One region of the Rhizobium sp. S96 genome, then DNA from elsewhere that is predicted to be linked to it. Evidence: riboswitches for the same ligand, from Rfam matches in the RefSeq annotation. Region 1 holds a riboswitch; the other holds the start of a gene.

Region 1 (7,724 bases):
CGCGCATTGCGAACGACGACGTCGAACTCGTCGCCGTGAAGGACGAGATACTTCTTGCCGTCAGCGGCCTCGTGCATCATCCGTTCGGCGACTTCGATGCCGCCGAAGTGCATGCCGGGAAAGTCGCGGAGGAATTCATCGTGATTGCCGGGAATGTAGATGACGCGGGTGCCTTTGCGCGCCTTGCGCAGCAGTTTCTGCACGACGTCGTTACAATCTTGCGGCCAGTACCAGCTGCGCTTCAGGCGCCAGCCATCGACAATATCGCCGACGAGATAGACGGTGTCGGCCTCGTGATACTTGAGGAAATCGAGCAGAAAATCCGCCTTTGCGGCCTTCGAGCCGAGATGTACGTCGGAAATAAAGAGCGTACGGAAGTGACGGGTATCCATATTATCCTTCACAAGCATCCTGCCCGTGTCCCTGGTTCATCTGTGTCTCTGAAAACCAGAGTCGTGTTTCAGGAAGATGACATCCCCTCTCCCTGCCTGTTTTTACACAGCGGTCCCAAGGTCTCGAAACCATGGTTCAAATTGAGCAATTTTCGAAAATTTGACTGTCCAGCGGTTGCGTTTGATGTATTGAAGGCCACCAAAGACAGCATGCGACAGCCCGGAGACGACGATGGATCATCACGAAAAATCCAAGACGGAAGCGAATACGGCAGGCGGAAGCCTCGATGAGCAGGCACTGTTCTTCCACCGCTACCCCCGTCCCGGAAAACTCGAGATCCAGGCCACCAAGCCACTCGGCAACCAGCGCGACCTCGCGCTCGCCTATTCGCCCGGTGTTGCTGCTCCCTGCCTCGCCATTCGCGACAACCCGGAGACGGCTGCGGACTATACCTCACGCGCAAATCTCGTGGCGGTCATCTCCAACGGCACCGCGGTGTTGGGCCTGGGCAATATCGGCCCCCTGGCATCGAAGCCGGTGATGGAAGGCAAGGCGGTCCTCTTCAAGAAGTTCGCCAACATCGACGTTTTCGATATCGAAGTGGATGCTACAAGCGTCGATCAGATGGTCTCCACGGTCGCGTCGCTGGAGCCGACCTTCGGCGGTATCAACCTCGAGGACATCAAGGCGCCCGAATGTTTCGAGATCGAGCGCCAGCTTCGCGAAAAGATGAAGATCCCGGTCTTCCACGATGACCAGCACGGTACCGCCATCATCGTTGCCGCGGCTATCCTGAATGGCTTGGAACTGGCCGGCAAGAAGATCGAAGAGGTCAAGATCGTCGCCTCCGGCGCCGGTGCTGCGGCACTTGCCTGCCTCAACCTTCTCGTCACGCTCGGCGCGAAGCGCGAGAACATCTGGGTCCACGACCTCGAAGGCCTCGTCTACGAAGGCCGCGTCGAGTTGATGGACGAATGGAAGAGCGTCTACGCGCAGAAGAGCGATACCCGCACGCTCGCCGAAAATATCGGCGGTGCCGATGTCTTCCTCGGTCTCTCCGCTGCCGGCGTGCTGAAGCCGGAGCTGCTGGCCCAGATGGCTGACAAGCCGCTGATTATGGCGCTTGCCAATCCAAACCCCGAAATCATGCCGGATCTCGCCCGCGCCGCCCGCCCGGATGCGATGATCTGCACGGGGCGTTCGGACTTCCCGAACCAGGTCAACAACGTCCTCTGCTTCCCGTACATCTTCCGCGGCGCTCTCGATTGCGGCGCCGTCACAATCAACGAGGAAATGAAGATGGCGGCCGTTCGCGCCATCGCCGCCCTTGCCCGCGAAGAACCGTCTGACGTCGCCGCTCGCGCCTATTCCGATGAGACGCCGATCTTCGGACCCAACTACCTGATCCCCTCGCCGTTCGATCCGCGCCTCATCCTCCGCATTGCCCCGGCTGTCGCCAAGGCTGCGGCGGAGAGCGGTGTGGCCGTCCGCCCGATCACGGATTTCGATGCCTACCTCGACCAGTTGAACCGCTTTGTCTTCCGCTCCGGCTTCGTGATGAAGCCGATCTTTGCCGCTGCGAAGAACGCGGACCGGAAACGGGTGATCTTCTCCGAAGGCGAAGACGAGCGCGTATTGCGCGCCGCCCAGGTGCTGCTTGAGGAAGGCATTGCCAAGCCGATCCTCATCGGCCGTCCGCAGGTCATCGAGACCCGTCTGAAGCGCTACGGCCTGCGCATCCGGCCGCTGTCCGATTTCGACGTGATCAACCCGGAAGACGATCCGCGGTTCCGTGAATATGTCGATCTCTATCTGTCGCTCGTTGGCCGCCGCGGCGTCATCCCCGAAGCCGCCCGTACCATCGTGCGCACGAACACCACCGTGATCGGTGCCCTTGCCCTGAAGCGCGGTGAAGCCGACGCACTGATCTGTGGTCTTGAGGGCCGCTATGAGAAGCACCTGCGCGACGTGCGCCAGATCGTGGGAAAACGGAAGGATGTTCGCGACTTCTCGGCGCTCAGCCTCTTGATTTCGCAGCGCGGCGCGACCTTCTTCACCGACACGTACGTCACCTTCAATCCGACGGCAGAGGAGGTCGCGGAATCGGCGGTTCTGGCAGCCGAGGAAATCAAGCGTTTCGGCATCACGCCGCGCGTCGCCCTCGTTTCCCATTCGAATTTCGGCTCTCGCGAGTCCGAAAGCGCGACGAAGATGCGTACGGCTCTGAGCCTTGTTCGCGAAAGCGCGCCGATGCTTGAGGTCGATGGCGAAATGCATGGCGAAAGCGCGATCACCGAGACGCTGCGAAAGCGCGTCATGCCGGATACCACACTCCACGACGAAGCGAACCTCCTGGTGTTCCCGAACCTCGACGCGGCCAACATCACGCTCGGTGTGGTGAAGTCGATGACAGACGGCCTTCATGTCGGCCCGATCCTTCTCGGTGCGGCGCTGCCGGCTCATATTCTTGCGCCGTCGGTTACCTCGCGCGGTGTGGTCAACATGGCAGCGCTCGCCGTGGTCGAGGCCTCTCAGCCAGCCTGAGTGGTCGAAACCGGGAAAATGCTTTAGGATTCCGACGGCAGCTTGTTAAGACAAACAAGCTAAGACAAGGGGCGGCGATATGCGTCGCCCCGAACTGGTATTTGCTCATTTACGGGACGATGCCTTGAACCGCCGGAACCTGTCTCTCACGCTGCTGATAGCCCTCTCGACGACGCCCGCTTTTGCGCAAGTCGCACCGATCTGCGGCGAGCTGCGCGCACGACTTGCCGATCTGCCGCAGGTGATCGGCAGCAACCCGGAAGTCCGGCGCTTTGCAAGCGCCATCGCCGAGCAGAACCTTGAGCTTCGCAAGGTGAGAGGCGACTTGCGGCGCAACGGCTGCACTTCGGGAAGCATGGTGGTCATCGGCGGTGACGATGCGGATTACTGCAGCGAGCTCGAGCAGGCCGAAGCCAGGATGGCCGACAATATCCGCTACCTCCAGGACCGACGCGACGAACTGCGCTCACAGAGCGAGGATACGCGGACCCGCAACGAGCTGATGGCCGCGCTCGACGCCAATAGTTGCAACGAGGAGCCGACCGTCAGCGACGATCCTCAATATGCCGAGCCACCGAGCGTCGAAGATCAGGCGATGCACAACGATACCTTCATTCCGCTCGGAGGGAGCCCAGGCCGCAGGTTTTATGGTGGCGTCGGCACGCAAGGCCTTTCCCACCTCAATACCGTCTGCGTACGGACCTGCGATGGCGGGTTCTTCCCGATCAGCTCGAATGCGACCTCATTCGACTTCGCCCGCGACGCCGATACCTGCTCGAAGATGTGCCCCGGGGTCGATACCGAGCTCTTCTATCATGACGTTTCGAACACCGAGACGTCGAACATGACGTCGACGACATCGGGCGCCCCCTACAGCGCGTTGCCCAATGCCTTTGCCTATAAGAAGCGCAAGCCGGGCGAGAAGTCGTCCTGCACCTGCGATCTCCCGGCCTATTACGAACGCATGCGGAAAAATCAGTCGGCCGTCAGTGAACCTCCGCAAAAAGGCTCGATCACGACGATACAGACCGCGAAGCCGACGCCCGCCCCCGCGACCGCGTCTGCCCCGCAGGCGAGCGTGCCGGATCGGCCCTACGAGCCACAGAGCGGCAAGGTGCGGCAGGTCGGCCCGCAGTTCCTCGCCGGCGATCAGGAAACGATCGATCTGAAGCACCCGTTGGCCCCCGGCGCCCAGCCGCAACAGCAGTGACGCTCACGAAGCGTCCTCCGTTCGCCCCCACGCATCGTTGAAGATCAGGTCTGAGAGCGGCACACGTTGCCGCCAGCCTTTGATCGCGAGTTCCGGCTGGTCGTAGAGCTGGTCGACATAGCCGATGCAGAGCCAGGCGACGATTTCGACCCGTTCCGGGACGCCGAGTATCTGTTTCAGCTCCGCCTCGTGGAAGATGCTGACCCAGCCGACACCGATGCCTTCCGCCCGCGCGGCAAGCCACAGGTTCTGGACGGCGCAAACGGTGGAATAGGAATCCATGCGCCGATTGTGTGTTCGCCCGAGCACCACGTCGCCACATCGGTCCGGATCACAAGTGATGCAGATTCCGAGAGGCGCACTCCGGATGCCTTCCAGCTTCAGCGCACGATATGCCGCCTGCTGTTGACCGGAGAACATCTCTGCGGCCTCGATATTGGCGCGATTGAAAGCCTCCCATACGCGGAGCCTCACGTCCTGGTCACGCACCAGGATGAAATTCCAGGGCTGCATGAAGCCGACCGAAGGCGCGTGGTGCGCGGCCGCAAGCAGCCGCCTGACAGCGTCGTCAGGTAACGGGTCCGGCAGGAACTGGGATCGAACATCCCGTCTGGTTTCGATTGCCTTGTAAACGGCCGCACGTTCATCGGCTGAAAAGGCACCGGCTCTCGATAGAGAGCCAGATTTGTCTGGTCGCATCGTCAATCCCCAACAATACAACCGCCCGCCGTCCGCGCGGGTCAGTCTATGATTGTCGGGCCGGTCTTCTGACTTGGCGTCATCCGTCTGCAGCGCCTTCCCGGCGCAAGCCAGTGGCATATCAAGCGGCAGACGTCGGCCTTACAGCGTTGGGCACGTTCCGGTCTTTCACCGAATTCCCGATTCTCCCGCCGCTTGGCGGGCACCCGACGCGCGTTCTATGTCCCGAAACGAAGACAAAGGCAATCGTTCAATCCGGTACCGGGAAGTAGCGGACATACGCGAACTCGTCACCATTCGGTGACCAGTTCGGAACGTTAATCGTCCCCTGCCCGCCGAAGAGCTCGAACAGCGTTGTCAGGTTGTTGCCATCCATGTCCATCATCCGGAGCCGGACATTCAGGTCGCGCGGGTGGTCGAACACATCAGGGTCGTAGGAGAGGATCAGAACCCGGTCGTTGTCGGGCGACGGATGAGCAAACCAGTTGCCGTAGTCGTCCTGCGTAACCTGCTCGAGCCCCGTGCCATCCGGGTGGATGCGCCAAATCTGCATCAGGCCGGTGCGGCTTGAGTTGAAGTAGATCCAGCGGCCGTCGGCGGAGTAATCAGGACCATCGTTGCGTCCCTCTCCGTGGGTCAGGCGCCGCTCTTCGCCACCCTCGACCGAAATCGTGTAGATATCGAAGACGTCGTTGCGGATGCCGCAATAGGCGAGTTCCTTCCCGTCTGGCGACCAGCCATGCCAGTAAGACGGAAGGTTCGGGGTGACCAGGCGCGGCGTGCCGCCTTCGATCGGCAGGACATAGATCGCCGATTTGCCGAACTCGGTCTTGTCCGAGATGACGATCTGCGTTCCATCAGGCGAGATGCCGTGATCATTGTTGCACTGGACGGCGAAGCCGGTATCCAATCTCTCGAAGCCGCCTGAGCCGTCGAGGGCGAGGCGATAGAGCAGCCCGTCGCCGTTGAGCAGCAGATAGCTCCCGTCGGGCGAGAAATTCGGTGCCTCGACAAGCTTGTCGGTTTGCCAGACAATCCGGGCAGTGCCCGTTCGAACGTTGTAGATCTCCACGGAACTGCGCACGCCAAGCCTCCTCAAACTCAAACCGGTCCCTGACCTACGCGACCGATTGATTGGGCGCAAGAAAACTCTCGGCAGCTACCTTGCCCCGCACCGGCGATGGCCCTTCCGTTCAGCCTCTTCGGGCATCAACAAAATGCGAGAACTGCAGGAAACTAAAACGGTTCATCTAGCGTTCATGACCAAGATGTGACAGTTCGGTGAAGGTTTTATGATATTGGAGTTTCACCGTTGATCGCGCAAGTTTTAAGGTCCGGAGCGGCGTCTCGTGTCGCGTCGTTCTACGCTGGCGCGGGTGAAGGTCGTGCCTCCATATCGCGCGGCGCTGTGGGGACCGCCCTTTCTGCGCTGATTGCGCTTCTTGCAACGATTACGGTCGAAATGATCGCACGCGGTGGTGTTGGCGACGTGGGGACATTCCTCACCTCGACGGCCCGTCCCGGTATGACCACCGTGGTGATGCTGACGGTGCTGATGCTCACCCTCGATGCGGCTTTCGGTCGGCGCTTTCTATCCGCCTTGATCGTCCTGCCGCTGGTGATCGTTCCCGCCTTCGTTTCCAATCAGAAGCAGCACTACCTCTCCGATCCTCTCTATCCGTCGGATATCCTGTTCGGTCGGCAGATCATGGAGCTTCTGCCTGTCATGGTGCGCGAGCGACCGGTCACGGCGATTGTCCTGGCAATGGGTATTCTGCTGTCGCTGGCCGGCATGGTCTTCGCCTGGCGCTTTGCCTGGCGGCATTTCCCCAAACTGCAGAGCAAGGCGCGTGTCAGGTGCCTTTGCCTCGGCCTGCCCGTGGTCGCCGCCTTCGGCTCGCTGATGGACTACTCGCAATACTCCTGGATCCGCGATCGCCTGCAGGTCGTGCCGATGATGTGGGATCAGAAGGAAAATTACCGCAGCAACGGTTTCATACTCGCCTTCATCTTCAACGTCCCGATGGCCGACGTCGCCGCACCCGCAGGCATTGGCCCGCAGGCCTTGGACGCCATTCCGGCACGCAACTACGGATATCTCAGCGGCCCGAGCGAAAAGCCGGATGTCATCATGGTGATGAGCGAGTCCTTCTGGGATCCGACACGCCTGAAGACGCTGAAGCTGTCGGCCGATCCGATGCCGAACATCCGTGCCGCCCAGTCGGGCCATGTCTTCTCGCCGGAGTTCGGCGGCATGACCGCCAACGTCGAGTTCGAGGCGCTCACCGGCTTCTCGAACGCATTCCTGCCCTATGGCAGCATTCCCTATCAGCAGTATATCCGTAACGACATTCCCTCACTGGCGACCTTCTTCCGCGGGCAAGGCTATGCCGCTCGCGCACTGCATCCCTTCAGCGGCTGGTTCTGGAACCGCAACGAGGTCTACAAGGACTTCGGCTTCGAGGAGTTCCGTAGCGAGGAAACGATGCCGGCGATGGAAAAGCGCGGCATTTTTGCCTCCGACGATGCGCTGATGAAGGAGATCATGCAGGAGGCGGATGGGATGGATCGCCCCTTATTCTTCTTCGCTGTCACCCTGCAGGGACATGGTCCTTACGAGCCCAATCGCTACAGCAAGAACACGATCGACATCCAGGGCGCCGGCCTGACCGATTCAGATCGTGCGACGCTCGGTACCTATACGCAGGGCGTGAAGGAGGCTGACGACAGCTTCAAGATGCTCACGGACTGGGCGAGCAAGCGCGAACGCGAAACCATCATCGTGCTCTGGGGCGATCATCTGCCGCCACTCGGGAGCGTGTACATGGATACTGGCTATATGCCTGATCAGGTCGCAACCCGTAAGGCATCCGTCAGC
Region 2 (7,724 bases), on a different contig from region 1:
TCGCGGTTCGGATAGTTCGCCATCACAAGCGCCACGCGCCGCTCAGCCGGCTTCGCATGCCGCAACCGCGCCCAGTTGGCGGCGAGCCGCGCCGTGTAAGCCATGCGCCCCGCATCCGGCTCGCTGGCAACGATATTGGCCTCGACCAGCGCATCATAGCGTGCCGCCGACTTGAACGAGACGGCGCGAGAAAGAACTCGGCCGTCGACCTCGGGCAATGCCACGTTCATGCCGAGATCGCGCGCCGACAGGCCTTGCGAGGAGCTTTCCCAAGCGTCCTTCGAGGAAGCAGAAAAGATCGCCTGCAGCACGACGGCGTTGCTGGCTTCCAGCACCGTCGGCTGCCGCTCCGCACCGGGCGCCGAGACGGCAAAGCCTGTCGTGTTGATGACGACATCGGGCCTAGTGGCCGCGAAGACACTTTCGAGGATGCCCTTGGAGACGGGATCCTTGAGGCTGTAGGCGAAGATCGGCAGCGGCCGGATGCCTTCGGCGATCAACGCCTCGATCAGCGCTTCGACGGGTCGGGTTTCGCCGCTTTGTACGAGGGCACGGTAGAAGGAGATGGCGATGATGGGGGCGGATGTAGCCGCTGGCGTCTCGCCCGCGATACCCCCCTCTGCCCTGCCGGGCATCTCCCCCGCAGGTGGGGAGATTGGCTGGGCTTGCCCGCTCGCTCCAATCTCTGTTGTTTGCCGATGCCGCCGCAACGAGTCGATCTCCCCCCTTGTGGCGGGGTCCGAAGGACGGGGCGAGACCGTTGGCTCGCCCCTACCGTCCGGCAGGACAGAGGGGGGTACCCCGCCCGCCGACAACAACCGCCACTCCTCAACCCCAACAACACCCCGCCCCGGCCACCAGATCCCGGCCTTCATCAACGGCGCCGCCGCCTCCGGCTTCTCACCACCCGACAACATCGCCTCGGCATAATCGAGAAACGCATGCGTATTCGCATCGCCCCCCTCGATCAGATAGGCCCAGAGCGCATTCAGATCCTCAAGCGGCACGTTCGAAAACGGCGTCAACCCCGCGTCCGGCTTCGAATCGCCCGGCAGCACCGCGATCAGCGCCCCATGCCGCGCCGCAGCCGCATGCAGCGCCTCCAGCGCGTAATGGAAGTAGCTGGCGCCGCCCAGCGCCCTGACGATGATCAGTTTCGCATGCCGCGCCGTACGCTCGATATAGGCATCGACGGACATCGGATGCTTGAGGCTCATCAGGCTCGCGATACGCAGCGACCGTGCCTCGCCGCGCTGGCGATGCCCGGCGGCGACTGCCGCAAGCTCGGTGTCGGCGGCGGAGAGGAACAGGATGTCGCCGGGAGACTGGCCAAGATCGATCGCCTCCTCGCCGTCGCTGATCGTTCCCTGCTGGGCTAGTAGGAGGTGCATGGCAGTGTGTCTTTGCGGGAAATGTTAGTCGCAGGCGCAGCGTGCGCTGCCTCCTCATCCGACCCTTCGGGCCACCTTCTCCCCGTCGGGGAGAAGGGAAGATTGGAGCGAGCGGCCCGCAAAAAAAATCCTCTCCCCAACGGGGGGCCGAAGGACGGGTCGAGACCGACGGCTCGACCCCGGTCAGTGCCGGCTGGCGGATGAGGGGGCCGCTGGGCACCACTCGAGCGATTTTCAAAATGCGCGATCCGCTCACCTCTCAGCCCTTCGTCACCAGAAGGGCCTCCAGCAGCTTCTCTCAAACCAAAAACGTGACCGCGCATCTCAACCATAAACCTTAAACCAGACCCTCGATAGCCTCGCGTACCGCGCCCTCATCCATCTCGTGCAGCCCGATCACCACCAGCCGCGTGACGCGCGTCTCGCCGGCAGCCCAGGCGCGATCGAAATAGTGGTCGATACGGCTACCGACCGCCTGCAGCTGCAGGCGCATCGGCTTGCCGGGGACGTCGACGAAGCCCTTGAGACGCAGAACGTCGTGCTCGGCGATGATGCCCTTCAGGCTCTCGACAAAGGCCGAGGGATCGGCGATCGGGCCGAGCTCCACGACAAAGCTGTCGAACTCATCGTGATCATGCGGCGTGCCGTCCTCATGCTCCAGTTCGTGATGGGACTTGCGGTTGCCGATATCCTCTTCGGTGCCGATGCCGAGGCCGAGCAGCACTGATGCCGGCACCTCGCCATTCTTCGCCTCGATCATCGCCGGCTTGCGCGCCGTGCGTGAGGCGACCTCGTCGCGAACACGGGCAAGGCCGGCGCCGTCGATGAGGTCGGTCTTGTTGAGCACGATCAGGTCGGCGCAGGTGAGCTGGTCCTCGAAGAGCTCCTCGATCGGGCTTTCGTGATCGAGCGTCTCATCCTCGACGCGCCGGGCTTCCACGGCATCGTGATCGTCGGCGAAGCGGCCGGCGGCGACGGCGGCGCTGTCGACCACGGTGATCACGCCATCGACGGTCACCTGCGTGCGGATGTCAGGCCAGTTGAAAGCGGCGACAAGCGGCTGCGGCAGGGCAAGGCCCGAGGTTTCGATGACGATATGGTCAGGCCGGTTCTCGCGCTCCAGAAGCTTGCTCATGGTCGGGATGAAGTCGTCGGCCACCGTGCAGCAGATGCAGCCATTGGTGAGCTCGATGATATCGTCCTCGGTGCAGTTTTCCGCCCCGCAGCCCTTCAGCACCTCGCCGTCGACGCCGAGATCGCCGAACTCGTTGATGATGAGCGCGATCTTCTTGCCGCCCGCATTGGTCAACAGGTTGCGGATCATCGTCGTCTTACCGGCGCCGAGGAAGCCGGTGATGACGGTGGCGGGGATTTTCTGCTGGTTCATCAATTCAACCCTTCATTTTCAGCGGCAGTCCCGCCGCGATAAAATATACATCCGCGGCGATCGCCGCGATCATCTGGTGCAGTCGTCCGGCATGGTCGCGAAACTCGCGCGCCATGCGGTTCTCTGGCACGATGCCGAGGCCGACTTCATTGGAAACGATGACGAGACGTGCCTTGACCTTCGGCAGATAGGCGGCCAGTGCCGCGAATTCCGCCGCCACGTCGCGCTCATCCATCATCAGATTGGTGACCCACAGCGTCAGGCAATCGACAAGCAACGCCCGCCCCTCGCCGTCGATCGCGGCAAGCCGGCCTGCGAGATCGAGCGGCTCCTCGTGCGTCGTCCAGAGATCGCCGCGGTCCGCCTTGTGCTGGTCGATCCGCGCGCGCATTTCCTCGTCCCAGGCGCGGCCGGTGGCGATGTAGTGGCGCTCGAGGCCGCTGTCGATGACGAGCTGCTCGGCAAAGCGCGACTTGCCGGAGCGGGCGCCGCCGAGAACGAGGGTGGAGGATGCGGTCGTCATGCGAGGACGGCTTTCGCCGATGATTGGGCTCGGGGCCTGACGCGCACGCCCTCATGAAGGACTTTGCCCGCACGCAGGGCCGCGTTCTTGTGGCCAAGCGTCACTTGGGCGACGTTATAGGAATTCTGTGCGCCCAAGTCCTCGGATGCGAGAGACCATCGTCCGGGCCGATAGGAGTCATCCGACGCGCGGACGCGCGATGGCAGGTTGCCTTTGACATCATCCGAGCGAAGCTTTGCCGCAAGAATGAGGGAACCTGCCTCCACAGCGATAAGGAAGCGTGTAGCGAACGTCGCAAGCGTCCGGCATGACGCCGACGCCAAAATCTCATTGTCTGCCATGACAACCTCCGTGCTGGCATTGGGCACACTTGCCCAGGGTTGGGCTTTGCGCCCGGCACGATTGGCAGGTCTCCTGGCTCGCGGGTCCAGGCGACGATCGGGACGGCTCAATTGGCCATCCCGATCGTGCCATCGGTCCTTCCTCGCCTTCCCGGCTGCAATCATGAAAAGGCGGACGATTCGTAGATTTAGAGGCGTCCAACCCCGGTTGATCATGGCTTGCATTGCCAGTGGCTTTTCCGCCGTCTTCAGCCCCTCGCCCGCCTACACCACGCAGGCGGCCAGCTTGAGAGCATCCGACGCCGGACGGAAGACCCTGACCGCTCTACAGTCGCGGGGTCGGCTGTGATGAAGGCGCCCGGATTGGGTCCACCCCGTCACATTCCCTTTTCATCCGCACCGCTTTTGGCGATCCGGAACCATTCGCTATCGAGTTCATGGTTAGGCAAGGCCGGGTATGAAGTCAATCGACTTGGGCGCGGCCATGGCAGAACGCTACTGAGTTCAAAACACCTCATAGACGACATACCCTACCATATTTATCGTCTTTTATCAGTTACTTACGTCATAAATAATTGTTGTATCCGCCGGCCTTTTGCCGCATTTGCATCGCAAGCGCATCCCCAAGCCACGTCGGCACCCTTCACGGCCCTTGACCGGACCTTTACCCGCCTAGTTTCCTTGTCATGCTTCTGAAAATAGATACCCGCCGGCTCGGCCCACTTCACACCCTGTTGGATGTGGGACGCATGCGTGCCCTCCTCAGACGCAGCGAAATGGGCATGGTGCTCGCGGGCGCGATTGTCGGCGTCACGTCGGGCCTTGCGGTCACGGCGATGAGCCTGATTTCCAAGGAGATGCACAGCCTGATTTTCGGTATCAGCGAGGTCGAGCGGCTGAGTTCGTCGCAGATCGAGAACAAGTTTCTGCTGCTGGCTGCCCCCGTCGGCGGCGGCATTCTGCTTGGCCTGTTGATGTTCATTCTGGCGAAGACGCGCAAGAAGCCGATGGTCGACCCGATCGAGGCAAATGCCTTGCATGGCGGACGCCTGTCGCTGACCGATAGTATCCTGGTTGCCGTGCAGAACCTGATCTCGAACGGCTTTGGAGCCTCCGTGGGACTGGAGGCCGGCTATACCCAGCTGGCATCCGGTATCGCGTCGAAGCTCGGGCTGAAGCTGCAGCTGCGTCGGTCCGATTTGCGAGTGCTCGTCGGCTGCGGCGCCGCCGGCGCCATCGCCGCTGCCTTCAATGCACCGCTGACCGGCGCGTTCTACGCGTTCGAGCTCATCATCGGCACCTACACCATCGTCTCGCTAACGCCTGTGGTCGTGTCCGCGATTGTCTCCACCACGCTGGCTCGGTTTCTCGCCGGCAGTGATTTCCTCATTGACGTCGGCCAGTTCGGCACGGTCATGCCGGCCGATTATGTTCCCGCGGTGCTGCTCGGCGCCTTCTGCGCCGGCGTCGGCATCCTGATCATGCAGGGCGTCGCCTTCATCGAGGAGACGGCGCGCAGGAGCTCCATAGCTCCTCCTTTGCGGCCGGCGCTCGGCGGCATTGTCGTCGGCCTTCTCGCGCTGGTCACGCCGCAGGTTCTCTCGGCCGGCCACGGGGCATTGCATCTCAACCTCGGCAGAGACGTCGCCATTCCGGTGCTGATCGGCCTGTTTCTGCTGAAATCCTTTGCATCAGCCATTTCGATCGGCTCGGGCTTCAGAGGTGGCCTGTTCTTCGCGTCGCTCTTCATGGGAGCGCTGCTCGGAAAGTTGTTTGCCTACTCCGCTCCCTACTTCGCCCATGCGACACTCACGCCGGTGATCTACGCGGTCGTCGGCATGAGCTCGCTTGCCGTCGCGGTCATCGGCGGCCCGCTGACCATGACGTTTCTCGCACTGGAAATAACCGGCGACTTTCCGATCACTGTTCTGGTCCTCGCCGCAGTCATTACGTCTTCGCTCGTCGTGCGCAGCACCTTCGGCTACTCGTTTGCCACGTGGCGCTTCCATCTTCGCGGCGAAAGCATCCGCAGTGCGCATGACGTCGGCTGGATCCGCAATCTTACGGTCGACAGGCTCATGCGTGCCGACGTCAAGACCGCGAAGCCCGGCATCTCGGTCGAAGAGTTCCGCAGCCTCTTCCCCATCGGCTCCGCGCAGCGCGTGGTTCTTGTCGATGACAATGGAAAATACGCCGGTCTTGTTCTGGTGCCGGAGATCTACGCCAACCTCACAGACACGGATGACGAGAGCAAGGGTCTGGACGAGTTCATTCGATACAAGAACGACTTCCTGCAGCCGCAAATGAACGCCAAGCAGGCAGCCGCCATTTTCGACAAGACGGAAAGCGAAGCGCTTGCTGTCGTCAACAATCTGGTCGAGCGAAAAGTGGTGGGGCAGCTCAGCGAAGCACACACGCTGCGTCGCTACAGTGAAGAACTCGATCGCCGCCGCCGGGAGATCTCGGGCGAGATCTAGCCGAGCAATTCGCCGAGCCAGCGGGCATCGAGATGGGTTTCGAGCTCAGCGGCAATCTCGTCCAGCGCAAGCTCGACACCGGCGCGGTAATTGCGCATCTCGCCCTTGAGACCGAAGCTCTGCAACAGCCGGGAGCGATAGGCGTCGCTCGCGAATAGCCCGTGCAGATAGGTCCCCATGATCCGCCCGTCTCCCGACCTCGCGCCATCAGGCATCCCGTCAACGATCGCAAAGGGCCGGTTGCAGTCTGCGCCTCGGGTGACGCCGAGATGAATCTGATAGCCTGAGAGCGGATCCCCATGTTCGACGGAAAAAGCCACGCTGTTGCGAACCGTCTTCTCGGACGCCATCACCGTTTCGATGTCGAGCAATGCAAGGCCATCGGTCTCCACGGCGCTGCCCTCGATGCCCTCTGGGTCATGGACCTTCCGGCCAAGCATCTGGTAGCCGCCGCAAATACCGATGACGCGACCGCCGCGCCTGACATGAGCTGCCAGATCGGCATCCCACCCGGCCGACCTCAGGTCAGCGAGATCAGCCACCGTCGACTTGGACCCCGGCAGAATGATCAGCTGGGCATCGACTGGCATCCGCTCGCCTTGCCGCACGAAGACCAGCTCGACGTCAGGCTCCGCCTTGAGGGGATCAAGATCATCGAAATTAGCAATCCTCGAGAGAACGGGCACTGTAATCCTGAGCGCCCCCGCCTCGCCCCGAGCGAGACGCTCCAGCGCAACCGAATCTTCTGCCGGCAATCGTGACGCCGCCTTGAGCCACGGCACCACGCCGAAGCACGGCCAGGCGGTGAAGCGATCGACCGCCGCGATCCCGTCGTCGAAAAGCGAGACGTCCCCCCGGAACTTGTTGATGATATATCCCGAGATCGCGCCGCGATCATCCTCACCGAGGATGGCGTGCGTTCCGACCAGCGATGCAATCACGCCACCGCGGTCGATATCGCCGACGAGAACGACCGGAACTCCGGCGCGCGTCGCAAAGCCCATGTTGGCGATATCTCCGGCACGCAGATTGATTTCGGCCGGCGACCCCGCCCCTTCGACGACAACCAGGTCAGCCCCTGTCGAAACCTGCGAAAAGCTCTCCAGCACGTAGTCCAGCAGCTGTGGCTTCAGCCTTTGATAATCGCGCGCCTTCGCCTGCCCCCATACCTTCCCCTGGACGATGATCTGACTGCCGTTCTCCGATTGCGGCTTCAGCAGAATGGGGTTCATGTGCACGGAGGAACGGACGCGCGCCGCCATCGATTGCAGCCACTGCGCCCGGCCGATCTCGCCGCCATCGTCGGCAACGGCGGCATTGTTCGACATGTTCTGCGGCTTGAAGGGCCGCACAGAAAGGCCGCGATTGGCCGCCAGCCGGCAAAGTCCCGCCACCAGCACCGTCTTTCCGACATCGGAGCCGGTTCCTTGCAGCATGATGGCTTTGGTCATTGTCGTGAAGCTCCGGCACCCGTCGCTACGGCCTACAAGCGGCGTTCGCCAAGGTCAATCACGGCCGCCCAAAATGCGAAAGCCGCGCTGGCCATCTATGGCCGCGCGGCTTGCCGAAATACGCTGGCGCTTGCGTCCATACACGACGAAGCTC

Evidence for each region. A riboswitch is a leader RNA that binds a small molecule or an ion and turns the genes downstream of it on or off. The one in region 1 is predicted to bind cobalamin.
Region 2: it holds a riboswitch for cobalamin, as region 1 does, so the genes downstream of both, QTL94_RS00350 (hypothetical protein) here and bluB (5,6-dimethylbenzimidazole synthase) in region 1, are expected to answer to the same signal.

What each region holds. Positions count from the first base shown of each region.
Region 1 covers NZ_JAUDRY010000033.1:6,984-14,707, forward strand. Annotated here, with positions in the region: gene QTL94_RS24300 (UDP-2,3-diacylglucosamine diphosphatase) at 1-410, opposite strand, end outside; gene QTL94_RS24305 (NADP-dependent malic enzyme) at 625-2,937, shown strand; gene QTL94_RS24310 (DUF2865 domain-containing protein) at 3,062-4,147, shown strand; gene bluB (5,6-dimethylbenzimidazole synthase) at 4,151-4,846, opposite strand; cobalamin riboswitch at 4,888-5,071, opposite strand; gene QTL94_RS24320 (TolB family protein) at 5,097-5,930, opposite strand; gene QTL94_RS24325 (LTA synthase family protein) at 6,159-7,724, shown strand, end outside.
Region 2 covers NZ_JAUDRY010000002.1:41,032-48,755, reverse strand. Annotated here, with positions in the region: gene cobN (cobaltochelatase subunit CobN) at 1-1,391, opposite strand, end outside; gene cobW (cobalamin biosynthesis protein CobW) at 1,729-2,778, opposite strand; gene cobU (bifunctional adenosylcobinamide kinase/adenosylcobinamide-phosphate guanylyltransferase) at 2,783-3,301, opposite strand; gene QTL94_RS00350 (hypothetical protein) at 3,298-3,642, opposite strand; cobalamin riboswitch at 3,689-4,081, opposite strand; gene QTL94_RS00345 (chloride channel protein) at 4,329-6,119, shown strand; gene QTL94_RS00340 (cobyric acid synthase) at 6,116-7,570, opposite strand.